Regions from separate parts of the Methylophilus sp. DW102 genome, predicted to be linked through region 2. Evidence: predicted binding sites of a transcription regulator. Region 2 holds the regulator's gene; each other region holds the start of a gene.
What was found. Region 2 encodes sigma-54, which starts transcription at its own class of promoters, with help from an activator protein. Its sites were predicted from a motif close to TGGCACNNTTCCTGCT; they were not measured.
Positions count from the first base shown of each region.

Region 1: a site for sigma-54 is predicted at 1,061-1,076, ahead of glnA (type I glutamate--ammonia ligase). Genes of this name have one in related genera too.
Region 3: a site for sigma-54 is predicted at 1,267-1,282, ahead of ssuD (FMNH2-dependent alkanesulfonate monooxygenase). Genes of this name have one in related genera too.
Region 4: a site for sigma-54 is predicted at 1,496-1,511, ahead of nirB (nitrite reductase large subunit NirB). Genes of this name have one in related genera too.

Region 1 covers NZ_AP029023.1:121,296-124,427, reverse strand. The annotation lists gene aroE (shikimate dehydrogenase) at 1-421, opposite strand, end outside; gene AACH41_RS00560 (rhodanese-like domain-containing protein) at 433-882, opposite strand; gene glnA (type I glutamate--ammonia ligase) at 1,249-2,658, shown strand; gene AACH41_RS00550 (DUF4124 domain-containing protein) at 2,785-3,132, shown strand, end outside.
Region 2 covers NZ_AP029023.1:261,295-264,426, reverse strand. The annotation lists gene lptA (lipopolysaccharide transport periplasmic protein LptA) at 1-39, shown strand, start outside; gene lptB (LPS export ABC transporter ATP-binding protein) at 48-791, shown strand; gene AACH41_RS01185 (RNA polymerase factor sigma-54) at 798-2,342, shown strand; gene tyrS (tyrosine--tRNA ligase) at 2,388-3,132, opposite strand, start outside.
Region 3 covers NZ_AP029023.1:147,387-150,518, reverse strand. The annotation lists gene AACH41_RS00675 (acyl-CoA dehydrogenase family protein) at 1-89, opposite strand, end outside; gene ssuD (FMNH2-dependent alkanesulfonate monooxygenase) at 98-1,231, opposite strand; gene AACH41_RS00665 (sigma-54 dependent transcriptional regulator) at 1,797-2,837, shown strand; gene ribA (GTP cyclohydrolase II) at 2,824-3,132, shown strand, end outside.
Region 4 covers NZ_AP029023.1:919,227-922,358, reverse strand. The annotation lists gene AACH41_RS04380 (molybdopterin-dependent oxidoreductase) at 1-1,310, shown strand, start outside; gene nirB (nitrite reductase large subunit NirB) at 1,793-3,132, shown strand, end outside.

The sequences.
Region 1 (3,132 bases), 140 kb from region 2:
TCAACGGCAGCATCACACCTTGCGCAGCGCCGCCTGCGCCCAGCAACAAGATTTTTTTTGCGGCCAGGGCCGTCTGGTGATGTTTGAGAATGTCATTGACCAGCCCACAGCCATCAGTATTGTCGCCCTGAATTTGCGTTTGGCCAAAACTGAGGGTGTTCACTGCCCCAGCCGCCTGCGCGCGTTCAGATAAAGTCTGGCTTAAGTCATAGGCTTCAAATTTGAATGGCACCGTGACATTTGCACCCACATACCCTTGCTGCTGCAATTGCTGCACCGTGGACGCAAAGCCATCCAGAGGTGCCAACACCTTTTCGTAAACAATCGTCTTGCCAAATTGCAGCGCAAATGCCTGGTGAATCAACGGCGATTTGCTATGTGCTATCGGGTGGCCAATGACTGCGTATTTTTCAACCGACATAGCAAGATCACCTAGTTGGACCAGGGCAAGCCTGCATGTTTCCAGCCATTGATCAGGGTTCTTTGCTTGGCCTCATTCGCTTCGCCTTCAAAGCCTTCGAGCATGTTATAGGCGTTGGGATATCCGAGTTTTTGCGCCAGCAAGGCAGCATTATGGCTGCGGCCACCCGTGCGGCACATAAATACGACGGTGCGCGCAGGATCAACCAGCGCCTGTAGCTGATCGGCAAACTCAGGATTGGCAATCATGCCTGGATAAAACGCCCATTCCAGATGGGCCGCCATCGGCACGCGCCCAACCAACTCCAACTCGGCACGTGAGCGCACATCCACCAACACCGCATTTTGATCTTGGCTAATCAGCGCATACGCCTCCTGGGGCGTCATCGCGCCGGCATACGGCAAACCATTTTGCTGAGCACGCTGAGCGGCTTGTTGCAAGATTTTCTCAACACTTTCCAAAGGACACCTTCGTTCTTTTAATAAGCTAGTCAAACCGCGAGTATACCTGTGAAAGTTACGCAAGCGCATGGAGCACCATTTTTGTGCTCAATTTGTTGCTGAGCACCTTTTTGGTGCGCATTGATTTTGCTTTTTTATGTCAGATATCTCATATCCATGCAAAATGCCTGTTTTTGGGTGGCATGCTTCCTGCTACTATTACATCCTAAGATTCAATGGAATTCGTAAACTAAAAATTCCACATATCTATTTGTTTTGCTAGTTTGTGTTTTTATATTTGCTCACGTTCCGGGACATCCGCAACATGTCCCTTTTTTGCGTGCGCAAGTTGAATCATTTTAGATCTTGATCACTGAGGAGAATGTAATGTCCGTTGCAAACGTAATGAAACTGGTTGCGGAAAACGACATCAAATTTGTTGATTTCCGTTTTACCGACACCAGAGGTAAAGAGCAGCACGTGACCGTGCCAGTGTCTGCCTTCGACGAAGATAAATTTACCGAAGGTCACGCCTTTGATGGTTCTTCCATTGCTGGCTGGAAAGGCATTCAAGCCTCTGACATGCAATTGATGCCTGATGCAAGCACCGCATTCATCGATCCATTTTTTGACGAACCAACCTTGGTTCTGACCTGCGACGTAGTAGACCCTACTGATGGTAAAGGCTATGACCGTGACCCACGCTCCCTGGCAAAACGCGCTGAAGCCTACCTGAAATCCAGCGGCCTGGGTGACACTGCTTATTTTGGTCCAGAGCCAGAGTTCTTCATTTTTGACAGCGTACAATGGGATGCCACCATGGGTGGTAGCTTTGTGAAAATCAACTCCGAAGAGGCCGCTTGGTCCTCAGGTGAAAAATTCGAGGGCGGCAACACTGGCCACCGTCCAGGCGTTAAAGGCGGCTACTTCCCAGTGCCTCCTGTCGATTCATTGCATGACATCCGCTCTGCCATGGTCATGACCTTAGAAGAACTGGGCGTGCCTGTTGAAGTGCACCACCACGAAGTGGCAACAGCCGGTCAATGTGAAATCGGTACTAAGTTTGCGACCTTGGTACAACGTGCTGACTGGACACAAATCCTGAAATACGTAGTGACTAACACAGCCCATGCTTATGGTAAAACAGCCACATTTATGCCAAAACCAATGTTTGGCGATAACGGCTCTGGTATGCACGTTCACCAATCCGTTTGGAAAGATGGTAAAAACCTGTTTGCAGGCAATGGTTATGCTGGCCTGAGCGATTTCGCTCTGTACTACATCGGCGGCATCATCAAGCATGCGCGCGCACTGAATGCGATTACCAACCCAGGTACTAACTCCTACAAGCGCTTGGTACCGCACTACGAAGCACCAGTGAAATTGGCTTACTCCGCTAAAAACCGTTCTGCTGCGATTCGTATTCCATTTGTGCATTCAGACAAAGCACGCCGTGTTGAAGCGCGCTTCCCAGACCCGATTGCTAACCCATACTTGGCTTTCTCAGCCCTGTTGATGGCTGGTCTGGATGGCGTTCAGAACAAGATTCACCCAGGTGAACCAGCGACTAAAGACTTGTACCATCTGCCACCAGAAGAAGATGCATTGATCCCAACGGTATGTTCATCTCTGGAACAAGCATTGGAGTATCTGGATAAAGACCGCGAGTTCTTAACACGCGGCGGCGTTTTCTCAGACGACTGGATTGATGCATACATTGCATTGAAAATGGAAGAAGTCACTAAACTGCGCCAAACACCACACCCAGTGGAATTTGGTCTGTACTACTCTTGCTAGTCACAAGAGCACGCACTAAAACAGGGCAGCCCAGGCTGCCCTGTTTTTTTATGTACGCGCTGTTCCGTCAACGTTTTTAGGCGAGCAGACGTTGATACCCTCAACGATCTACTCTAAACTATTGCCATGAAAAGATTTTTTTACATTTGCACCTTCGCGCTCATGTGCAACCAAAGCTGGGCAGATATTTACAAATATACCGACAGTAACGGCGTCACCACCTATACCAATATCAAACCCGAAGGCAAAAACAAGGCAGAGCTCATTATTAGTGGGCCCAGAACCGCAGAGCCTCCACCCCCTGCCAGAGAGAAAAAAGCCAATGTCAAAACACCCTCTCCGGCCGATTTTCCCAAAGTCGATAATCAGACACAAAATCAACGCGACCAAAAGCGGCGAGAGCTATTAATGAACGAGCTTTCTCAAGAAAAACAAGCACTTGAGAATGCTCGCCTGTTATATGAAGAAGCCCAG
Region 2 (3,132 bases):
GCCCCTGCCGAAAACACTGGTGAGCAAGGCAAAGAGTAAGCATAAAGATGGAAACCATGGCAGCAGATCAGAACCATTTGCAGGTTAACCGCCTGAAAAAAACCTATCAGGGCCGTACCGTGGTCAAAAACACGACGCTTGAGTTACGCAGTGGCGAAGTGATCGGCTTGCTGGGTCCCAACGGGGCAGGCAAAACCACCAGCTTTTACATGATTGTCGGGTTGGTTGCGCTGGATGAAGGCAACATTACGCTGAATGGCGCCGACGTGAGCCGCGCGCCCATGCATGAGCGCGCGCGCATGGGCCTGGCTTATCTGCCCCAAGAAGCATCCATTTTCCGCAAGCTCAGCGTAACCGACAACATACTCGCCATTCTTGAAACCCGTCCCTATACGGAAGAGCAGCGTGAGGCGAGGCTTGAGTCCTTGCTGGATCAATTGCATATCCAGCACATCCGCAACAGTCAGGCCGTCAGCTTGTCTGGCGGCGAACGTCGACGCGTTGAAATTGCGCGCTGCCTGGCCACTGACCCTAAATTTATTTTGCTGGATGAACCGTTCGCCGGGATTGATCCGATTGCGGTGATCGAAATCCAGAAAATCATCCGCTACCTGAGCAGTCAGAATATTGGTATTTTAATCACCGACCACAATGTGCGCGAAACGCTGGATATCTGTGACCGCGCTTATATTGTCAATGAAGGCGCTGTGTTTGCAGCAGGCACGCCCGATGAAATCATTCAGAATGAAGGTGTGCGTGAAGTGTATCTGGGCAAGAATTTTAGGCTGTAATCCGTCATGAAACAGAACCTGCAATTACGTATTTCGCAAAATCTGGCGCTGACGCCGCAGCTGCAGCAATCGATCCGTTTGCTGCAACTTTCCACGCTGGAACTGAACCAGGAACTGGAAACCATCCTGCAGGAAAACCCGTTACTGGAAATGTCAGACGGTGAAGAAGGCGAGTTTGAAGATAACACACCGCCTCCCCCCACTGTAGAAGCTGAGCCGACAGATGCCAGCTCGTTTGACATGGCAACGCAGCAAGAGATCACCGCACCGGCAGAAAGTCTGCGTGAAGACTTGCACGATGAGCTGGGCGGGAGCGAGAGCGACCTGCCCAATTTAAACGAGGAATTCACGCCGCCAGAGTTTGAAGATGATTATGAAGAGTTTGGCAGCACCAGCAACTGGGACGAAGCCGGACGCAATCATCAGGAAGACGAAGACAGTGACTTTTCCAGACAGGAAACCACCAGCATCAGTTTGCGCGAGCATCTGATTGATCAGATACAACTGGCACATTTATCGCAACGTGACATGAGCCTGGTCAAACTGCTACTGGATAGCATCACTGATGATGGCTATCTGGAGCAAGATCTGCAGGAGATTGTGGAGCACTTGCCACTCGAACTTGAGGTCGAGCTGCTGGAACTGGAAACCGCCCTCAAGCTGATCCAGAATCTGGACCCTGTAGGCGTAGGTGCGCGCGATTTACGCGAGTGCCTGCTCTTGCAACTGACGCGTTTGCCGCAAGAAACGCCACACTTGCAAACCGCCATTGCCATTGCCAAAGACCACCTGGCGCTGCTGGCCAACAAAGACTTTGTCAAACTGCGCAAGGTGCTTGGTTGCGATGAAGCGGTACTCAAGGCGGCGCAGCACCTGATCCGCCAGCAAAACCCCAGACCCGGCAGCGAGTTTTCCAGCTTTAGTCACGATCACTTTATCCAGCACGATGTGGTGGTTAAAAAAATCAAGGGCATTTGGGTCGCCTCTTTAAATGATGGCGTGATCCCCAAACTGCGCATCAACCAGATGTATGCGGACATCCTCAAGCGCAACCGCGAGAGTTCAGGCCAATACCTGCAAAGCCAGATGCAGGAAGCCAAGTGGATGATTAAAAATATCCAGCAGCGCTTCTCGACCATTTTGCGCGTGTCACAAGCCATTGTAGATCGCCAGCGCAACTTCTTTGAACATGGTGAAATTGCCATGCGGCCACTGGTGCTGCGTGAAATCGCCGAAGAACTCGACTTGCATGAAAGCACAGTTTCCCGCGTCACCACGCATAAGTATATGCTCACACCGCGTGGCGTCTATGAACTCAAATACTTCTTTGGCAGCTCGGTGGCCACAGATGCAGGCGGCTCCTGCTCTGCCACCGCTATCCGCGCCTTGATCAAGCAAATGGTGGCCGAAGAAAACCCGAAAAAGCCTTTGTCGGACAACCAGATCACCGACACACTGGCACAACAAGGTATCGTCGTTGCCCGCCGTACCATAGCCAAATATCGCGAGTCCCTGAATATTCCGCCCGCGAACTTGCGCAAAACGCTCTAAACAAAAAAGGCCGCAGATGCGGCCTTTTTTGTTTCTCAGCTCAAATCACCTGATTGTGATCTTGGCAAATTTACGTTTACCCACCTGTGCGATCACTGTCACACCTTTAGTCAAAGGCAGATTCTTATCATCCACCTTGACGCTGTCGAGCTTGACGCCTCCTTGCTGCACTGCGCGCATGGCTTCACTGGTGCTTTCAACCAAGCCCGCCTGTTTTAACAATTGGCTAATGCCGATGCTCTCGCCTTCAATGGTCACTTCAACTTCGGGCACGTCATCCGGGATGCCGCCTTTGGCACGGGTCTGGAAGTCCTGCAAGGCTTTTTCAGCCGCGGCTTGACCATGGAAACGCGCCACAATTTCTTGGGCAAAGCCGACCTTGATATTGCGGGGGTTTGCGCCACTGGCGACTTGCGCCTTCCATTCGGCAATGGTTTCCAGCGTCGCAAAAGAGAGCAAATCAATATAGCGCCACATCAGTTCATCTGAAATCGACATGATCTTGGCAAAAATAGTCTCTGGCGCCTCGCTAATGCCAATGTAGTTACCGAGTGATTTAGACATTTTATTGACGCCATCCAACCCTTCCAGCAACGGCATCATCAGCACACATTGCTGCGACTGGCCGGCCTGCTTTTGCAACTCACGCCCCATGAGCAGGTTAAACTTCTGGTCGGTACCACCGAGCTCAAGATCCGCTTGCAGGGCGACCGAATCATATCCTTGCAGTAACGGGTACAGAAACTCGTGAATCGCAATCGGTTGATTACCCTTGAAGCGTTTGGAGAAG
Region 3 (3,132 bases), 110 kb from region 2:
TGATCGGCGCGCTGTTGCGGTGTGCCGTGAAACACAATGCCATGCTCCGCTTCAGCGGCGGGCGGGCGTAAATTCAGAGCCAATGTCATCTTCCCCCCTACGCAGCATGCTTAACAGATTGGGCTGCGCCAAACGGGCCGGTGAGATTGGTCGTAATGCTGACCTCCTGCGGGGCCTGTTGCTGTAGCGGCAAAAGCGGGAACAATAATTCAGCGACACGGTAAGCCTCCTCCAGATGTGGGTAGCCTGAGAAAATAAAATAATCAATGCCCAGCGCCTGATACTCTTTAATGCGGTCAGCCACTTCTTGCGGATTGCCCACCAGCGCAGTGCCGGCACCGCCGCGCACCAGGCCGACACCAGCCCACAGATTAGGCGAGACTTCGAGCTGGTCACGGCGGCCATGATGCAAAGCCGTCATGCGTTTTTGTGCGACAGAATCAAAGTTGGCCACTGCAGCCTGTGCTGCCGCGATCGTGTCATCAGTGACCTGCGAAATGAGTGTGTCTGCGGCTTGCCAGGCTTGCTCGCTGGTTTCACGCACAATCACATGCAAGCGGATGCCAAACCGGATATGGCGGCCTTTGGCTGCCGCAGCCGCGCGGATGACCTTGATTTTCTCGGCCACGGCGGCAGGCGGTTCACCCCAGGTTAAATGCACATCAATATGCTCGCTACTGAGTTTGATGGCGGCCTCGGAAGCGCCGCCGATAAAGAGTGGCGGGTAAGGTTTTTGCAGGCTACCAGTTGGTAAGCTGGCTCCCTTGACGCTTAAATAATCGCCCTCAAAATCCACGCGCTGCTCGCTCAGGACTTTGCGCCAAATGGTCAAAAATTCCTCAGCCTCCGCATAACGAGCATCATGATCGAGAAAGCTGCCCTCGGCCTGCTGTTCGGCAGGGTCGCCGCCCGCCACCACATTAATCAGCAGCCGCCCGCCCGAGATACGGTCCAGCGTCGAGGCCATGCGCGCCGACACCACCGGTGAAATAAACCCTGGGCGCGTGGCGACTAAAAACTTGAGCTGGCTGGTTTCATTGATCAGCGCCGAAGAAATGACCCAGGCATCTTCGCAAGAGCGGCCAGACGGCACCAGCACACCGCCATAGCCCAGCCGGTCAGCCGCCTGGGCAATCTGTTTAAGATAAGAAAACGTGGCCGGTCTGGCGCCCTGGCTGCTGCCAAGATACCGTTGATCGCCATGCGTGGGTAAAAACCAGAATATTTGCATCGACTACCCTTTACAACCCATTCAACAGAAATAACAGCTTGAAAAGTGCAAAGTCCATGCCACAAATAAAAGACTTGTAATTCAATTACTTAAAAAAATTATTTTTTTGATTGCTGCAAAATCAGCAACTTGTTCAGCAGTTCTGCTGCGTTTGCAGCACCCTGCATCGATTTCAGCAGGCGGATGTAGAGCAGTGCCATTTGCATACCTCACGCAGCAATAAGCAACCACAAGCCCTCCTTTTCTTAACCCCATGATTTTATGGCATTTATTGTTTTAACCCGTCATCTCATGCCTGCGGTAGCACGACCTCGGCCTGATTGGCATGCATTCTGCTAATTCAGACGGGTAATTAAATCATTATTTCTAATGAGAGATTTATTTATAACTTTAAAGAATATGAATAGCGCCATTACTTATTGGCACGAAATTGCAGCCTGGATTACTGTATCTGGGCTTAACTCTATGGAAAGACAGTGAGATCCTCACGATGGCAAATCTATTAGCAAACGATTTTTATGCGACTGAACACGACACGCAGTTTGAGCAACAGCGTCTGTTAACCATGCCGAACTCGCGGGCCATGTCGACCTCGATTCGAGCGACCGCGCAGGTGTTTGAAGATCCGAAGTCGATCGCCTTGCTTAATCGCATCAAGCAAATTGCCCCCAGTGACGCCAACGTCTTGATCATTGGCGAAACCGGCACGGGCAAGGAGTTGATTGCCCGCCATGTGCATGCCTTGAGTTACCGAAAATCCAAACCATTTGTCGCGGTGAATTGCGGGGCGTTCTCGGAAACACTGGTCGAAAGTGAATTGTTCGGCCATGAAAAAGGCGCGTTTACCGGGGCGGTCACCGCCAAAGCCGGCTGGTTTGAAGAGGCCAATGGCGGCACGCTGTTTCTGGATGAGATCGGTGATTTGCCGCTGAGTCTCCAGGTGAAGCTGTTACGTGTACTACAAGAGCGCGAGGTCGTACGGCTAGGCGCGCGCAAACCAACCCCGATTGATGTGCGGCTGATTGCAGCGACCAACGTACGCCTGGAGGAGGCCGTGCTGGCTGGTAACTTCAGGGAGGATTTATTCTACCGTTTACGCGTTGCGCACCTGGAGCTGCCAACCCTGCGTAACCGGCCCGGCGATATTTTGCCACTGGCAGATTATTTTGTTGGCGAATATACACGGCGGTTGGGCTACGCCACCATCCGCCTCGATGACTCGGCCAAGCAAAAATTATTGCAGCATAGTTGGCCAGGCAATATCCGCGAACTCGAAAATGTGATTCATCACTCCTTGCTGATTTGCCGCAACAATGTGGTGCGCAGTGAGGATTTACATTTGTCCTCAATCTCGCTACACCGCCCCAAAGCCGCCTTGCAGGCCTTGCCCAGCGAAGCAGATACTGACTCGCTGGAGGCGTCGCTGCAGCAGTTGTTTGAAACGGGCAAAGCGCAGCTTTATGACTATGTGGAAGACACGCTGGTACGTGCCGCCTATCAGCATTGCCACCATAATCAGGTGCAAACCGCCAAGCTGCTGGGCTTGAGCCGCAATGTGTTGCGCGCCAAGCTGATTAAAATGGGAGCGATCAATGCGCTTAAATAAGCTTGCCTCTTTGCAAACAGCGGCCATCGAAAGTGGCAGCCTGCGCTGGAAAGCCAGTGCTCACTTACCAACAGAATATGGGCAGTACCGTTTACACGCGTTTGTTGATATGCACAGCGGGCGGGAGCAGATCGCACTGGTGCTCGGCGAGGTCAGCGGTCAAGCCAGAGTGCTGACCCGCGTGCACTCTGAATGCCTGACCGGGGATGTGTTTGGCTCACAGCGCTGCGATTGCGGCGAACAGTTCAAACGCTCGCAGCAACTGATTCAGGCGCGTGGCAATGGCATTATTCTG
Region 4 (3,132 bases), 660 kb from region 2:
TGCAGCCAGCCGCCCCCAAGCCGGGTGAAGCCCGTCATGACTGGGAGGCAGTGGTCGACTTTGCCCACCGTTTGGCACAAAAACTGGGTAAACCAGACACCCTGTTTAACTACCCGAATACCGAAACCATTTTTAACGAGCACCGTGAAAGCACGCGTGGCCGCGACCTTGATATCACTGGCTTGAGTTACCAGATTCTGGAAACCCGCGGGCCACAACAATGGCCGTTTAAATCGGGCGCCAGCCAGGGCGAAGCCCGCTTGTACACAGATGGCGTGTTCCAGAAACCGGGCGGTAAGGCGCATTTTGTCAGCGCGGTGTACAAGCCGACCGCCGACAAGCCGGACGCGCGCCATCCCTTCCGCCTGCTGACCGGCCGCCTGCGCGACCAGTGGCATGGCATGAGCCGCACCGGCACGCTGGCGCAGCTTTACAACCATGTCGAAGAGCCAGTAGTTTCCATGCATGCCGATGACATGCAACGTCGCCAGATCAGCGAGGGCGACATCGTTAAATTGAGTAACAAGCGCGGTGAGTTAATCATCAAGGTACAGCAATCAGACGAAGTCAAACCGGCCGAGCTGTTTATCCCCATGCACTGGGGCAGCCAGTTTATGCACGGCTTGGGCGTGAATGTGTTGATGCCACCGGCTTTTGATAAAACCTCCAAGCAACCGGAACTCAAGCACACGGCAGTCAAGATCGAAAAGTTGAGCTTGCCCTGGCAAATGACGGTGATGCGCAGCTGCAACGACCTGCACTTGCTCGCCAACATCCGCGCGCTATTGGTGGCCTTTGATTACGCCACCGTGGGACTGTATGGCCGTGGCAACGGCATGCTGATGCTGCGCGCGGCGCACCACGCTGCCCCGGATAGCCAGCTGATCGCCCGGCTGGATCATTTGCTTGGCATGGTCGAAGATGCGCCCATGCTACGGCTGGATGATGTCAAACGCGGCATCAGTAAACGCATTCTGGTCGAGCAAGGCCAGGTCAGCGCGGTGCGCCTGATTGGTGAAATGCTGGCCGCAGACTGGCTCAAGCAAGTCATGCTTGAAGGCCAGTTCACCGATGAATTGCGCAAATGGGCACTGGCGCCGCTGGCGGCCCCACCCACCGGACAAAAATCACGCGGCAAGATCGTCTGTAACTGCCTGGATGTCTCAGAAAACGAGATTATCGAGACCTGTCAAATGGGAGCGGATTTACCGACGCTGCAAGCCAAGCTGAAATGTGGCACCAGTTGCGGCTCCTGCGTGCCGGAACTCAAGCGGCTGGTCAAACTGCATGGCAAAACCCATGCGGGATAAGGACATCACGCGCGCACCTGAATGCAGTTGATCGCCTGTCTGCACAGGATTGCGCCAAGGATGGTGCAATCCTGTGCACATGCCTCATTAGCGTGCACCAGACCAATGGCAGATGGATCGTACGGTGCCCGCAAGCTCAAATATACACGCAATATCTCAGATAAAACACATCAGGAACAATAACTTAGCATAAATCCTGATTCATCTGCGCCTCCATCCTGGCGGTTGGCATGCCAATTGCTTTTTTATCACAAAGTGGCGTTTTATCATGCCATTTTTAAATCAGAGATTTTCCATCGTCGGCAAATCTCATACTGGACAACGGCGTCCATAGCTTGTTTCGCAGGATTGCAATGTGCAATCGCGGCATAGGCTATGGACGCCGTTTTTGTTTTTAGGCTTTGAGTTTGATAACGCAATGCTCGCAACTGACATGAAAAACATCGTGACACTGCCTGCTTGCATCTGATTAGGAATACAAGATGAATCAACACACACGCATCCTCGTCGTCGGCAACGGCATGGTGGGTCATTACTTTGTGCAAGAACTGGTGAAACATCACCCTGACCTGGCCGCCGCCAACCTGCAAGTCACCGTGCTGGGCGAAGAACCACGCCCGGCTTATGACCGCGTGCACCTCTCCAGTTTTTTCTCGGGCAGCACGGCGGAAGACCTGTCGCTGGTCGAGCCTGGATTTTATGACCGGCCGGGCCTGACGTTGCGCCTCAATGCCCGCGTCAGCCATATAGACCGCCACCAGCATACCGTGACACTGACAGACGACACGATCTTGGCCTACGATAAGCTGGTACTGGCGACTGGCTCTTATCCATTCGTCCCTGCTGTCGCCGGGCGTGACCGGGAGAACTGTTTTGTCTACCGCACCATTGAAGACCTCGAAGCCATGACGGCAGCAGGCAAAACCGCCAAGAGCGGTGTCGTTGTTGGCGGTGGCCTGCTGGGCCTGGAATGCGCCAAGGCCTTGAAAGACATGGGCCTGGAAACCCATGTGGTTGAATTTGCGCCCCGTTTGATGGCAGTGCAAGTAGACGAAGCAGGCGGCAAAGTGCTGCGCAGCAAAATTGAGGAGCTGGGTGTACACGTGCACACCAGCCGCAATACCACGGCGATTGTCGATGGTGCAACGGCACGTCACCGTATGGTGTTCTTTGATGACACCTGGCTGGAAACCGACATGATCGTATTCTCTGCCGGTATCCGTCCACGCGATGAACTGGCACGTGAATCCGGCCTGGCCATCGGTGCCCGTGGCGGTATCGCCATTGATAACTTCTCCCGCTCCAGTGACCACAATATCTACGCCATCGGCGAATGCGCCAGCTGGAACGACGAGATGTTTGGCCTGGTTGCGCCTGGCTATGACATGGCCCGCACTGCCTGCGCACACCTGCTGGGTGAAACATCGACCACATTCCAGGGCGCAGACATGAGCACCAAGCTCAAACTGATGGGTGTGGATGTCGCCAGCGTGGGCGATGCGCATGGCAAAACCCATGGTTGCCGCAGCTACCAGTACACCGATGAGGTGCGCAATATCTACAAAAAAATCGTCGTCAGTGAAGATGGCAAAAAACTGCTGGGCGCCGTGCTGATTGGCAATGCCGATGAATACGGCACGCTGCAACAGATGACCGTCAACGACATGCCGCTGCCGGAAAATCCTGAATTCCTGATTCTGCCAGCCAGTGATGGCAAGGAAAAACCTGGCCTGGGCGTGGATGCCCTGCCGGATACCGCGGTGCTGTGTTCTTGTAATAACGTCAGTAAGGGCGCGATTGGCGAAGCCGTGGCTGCTGGCAA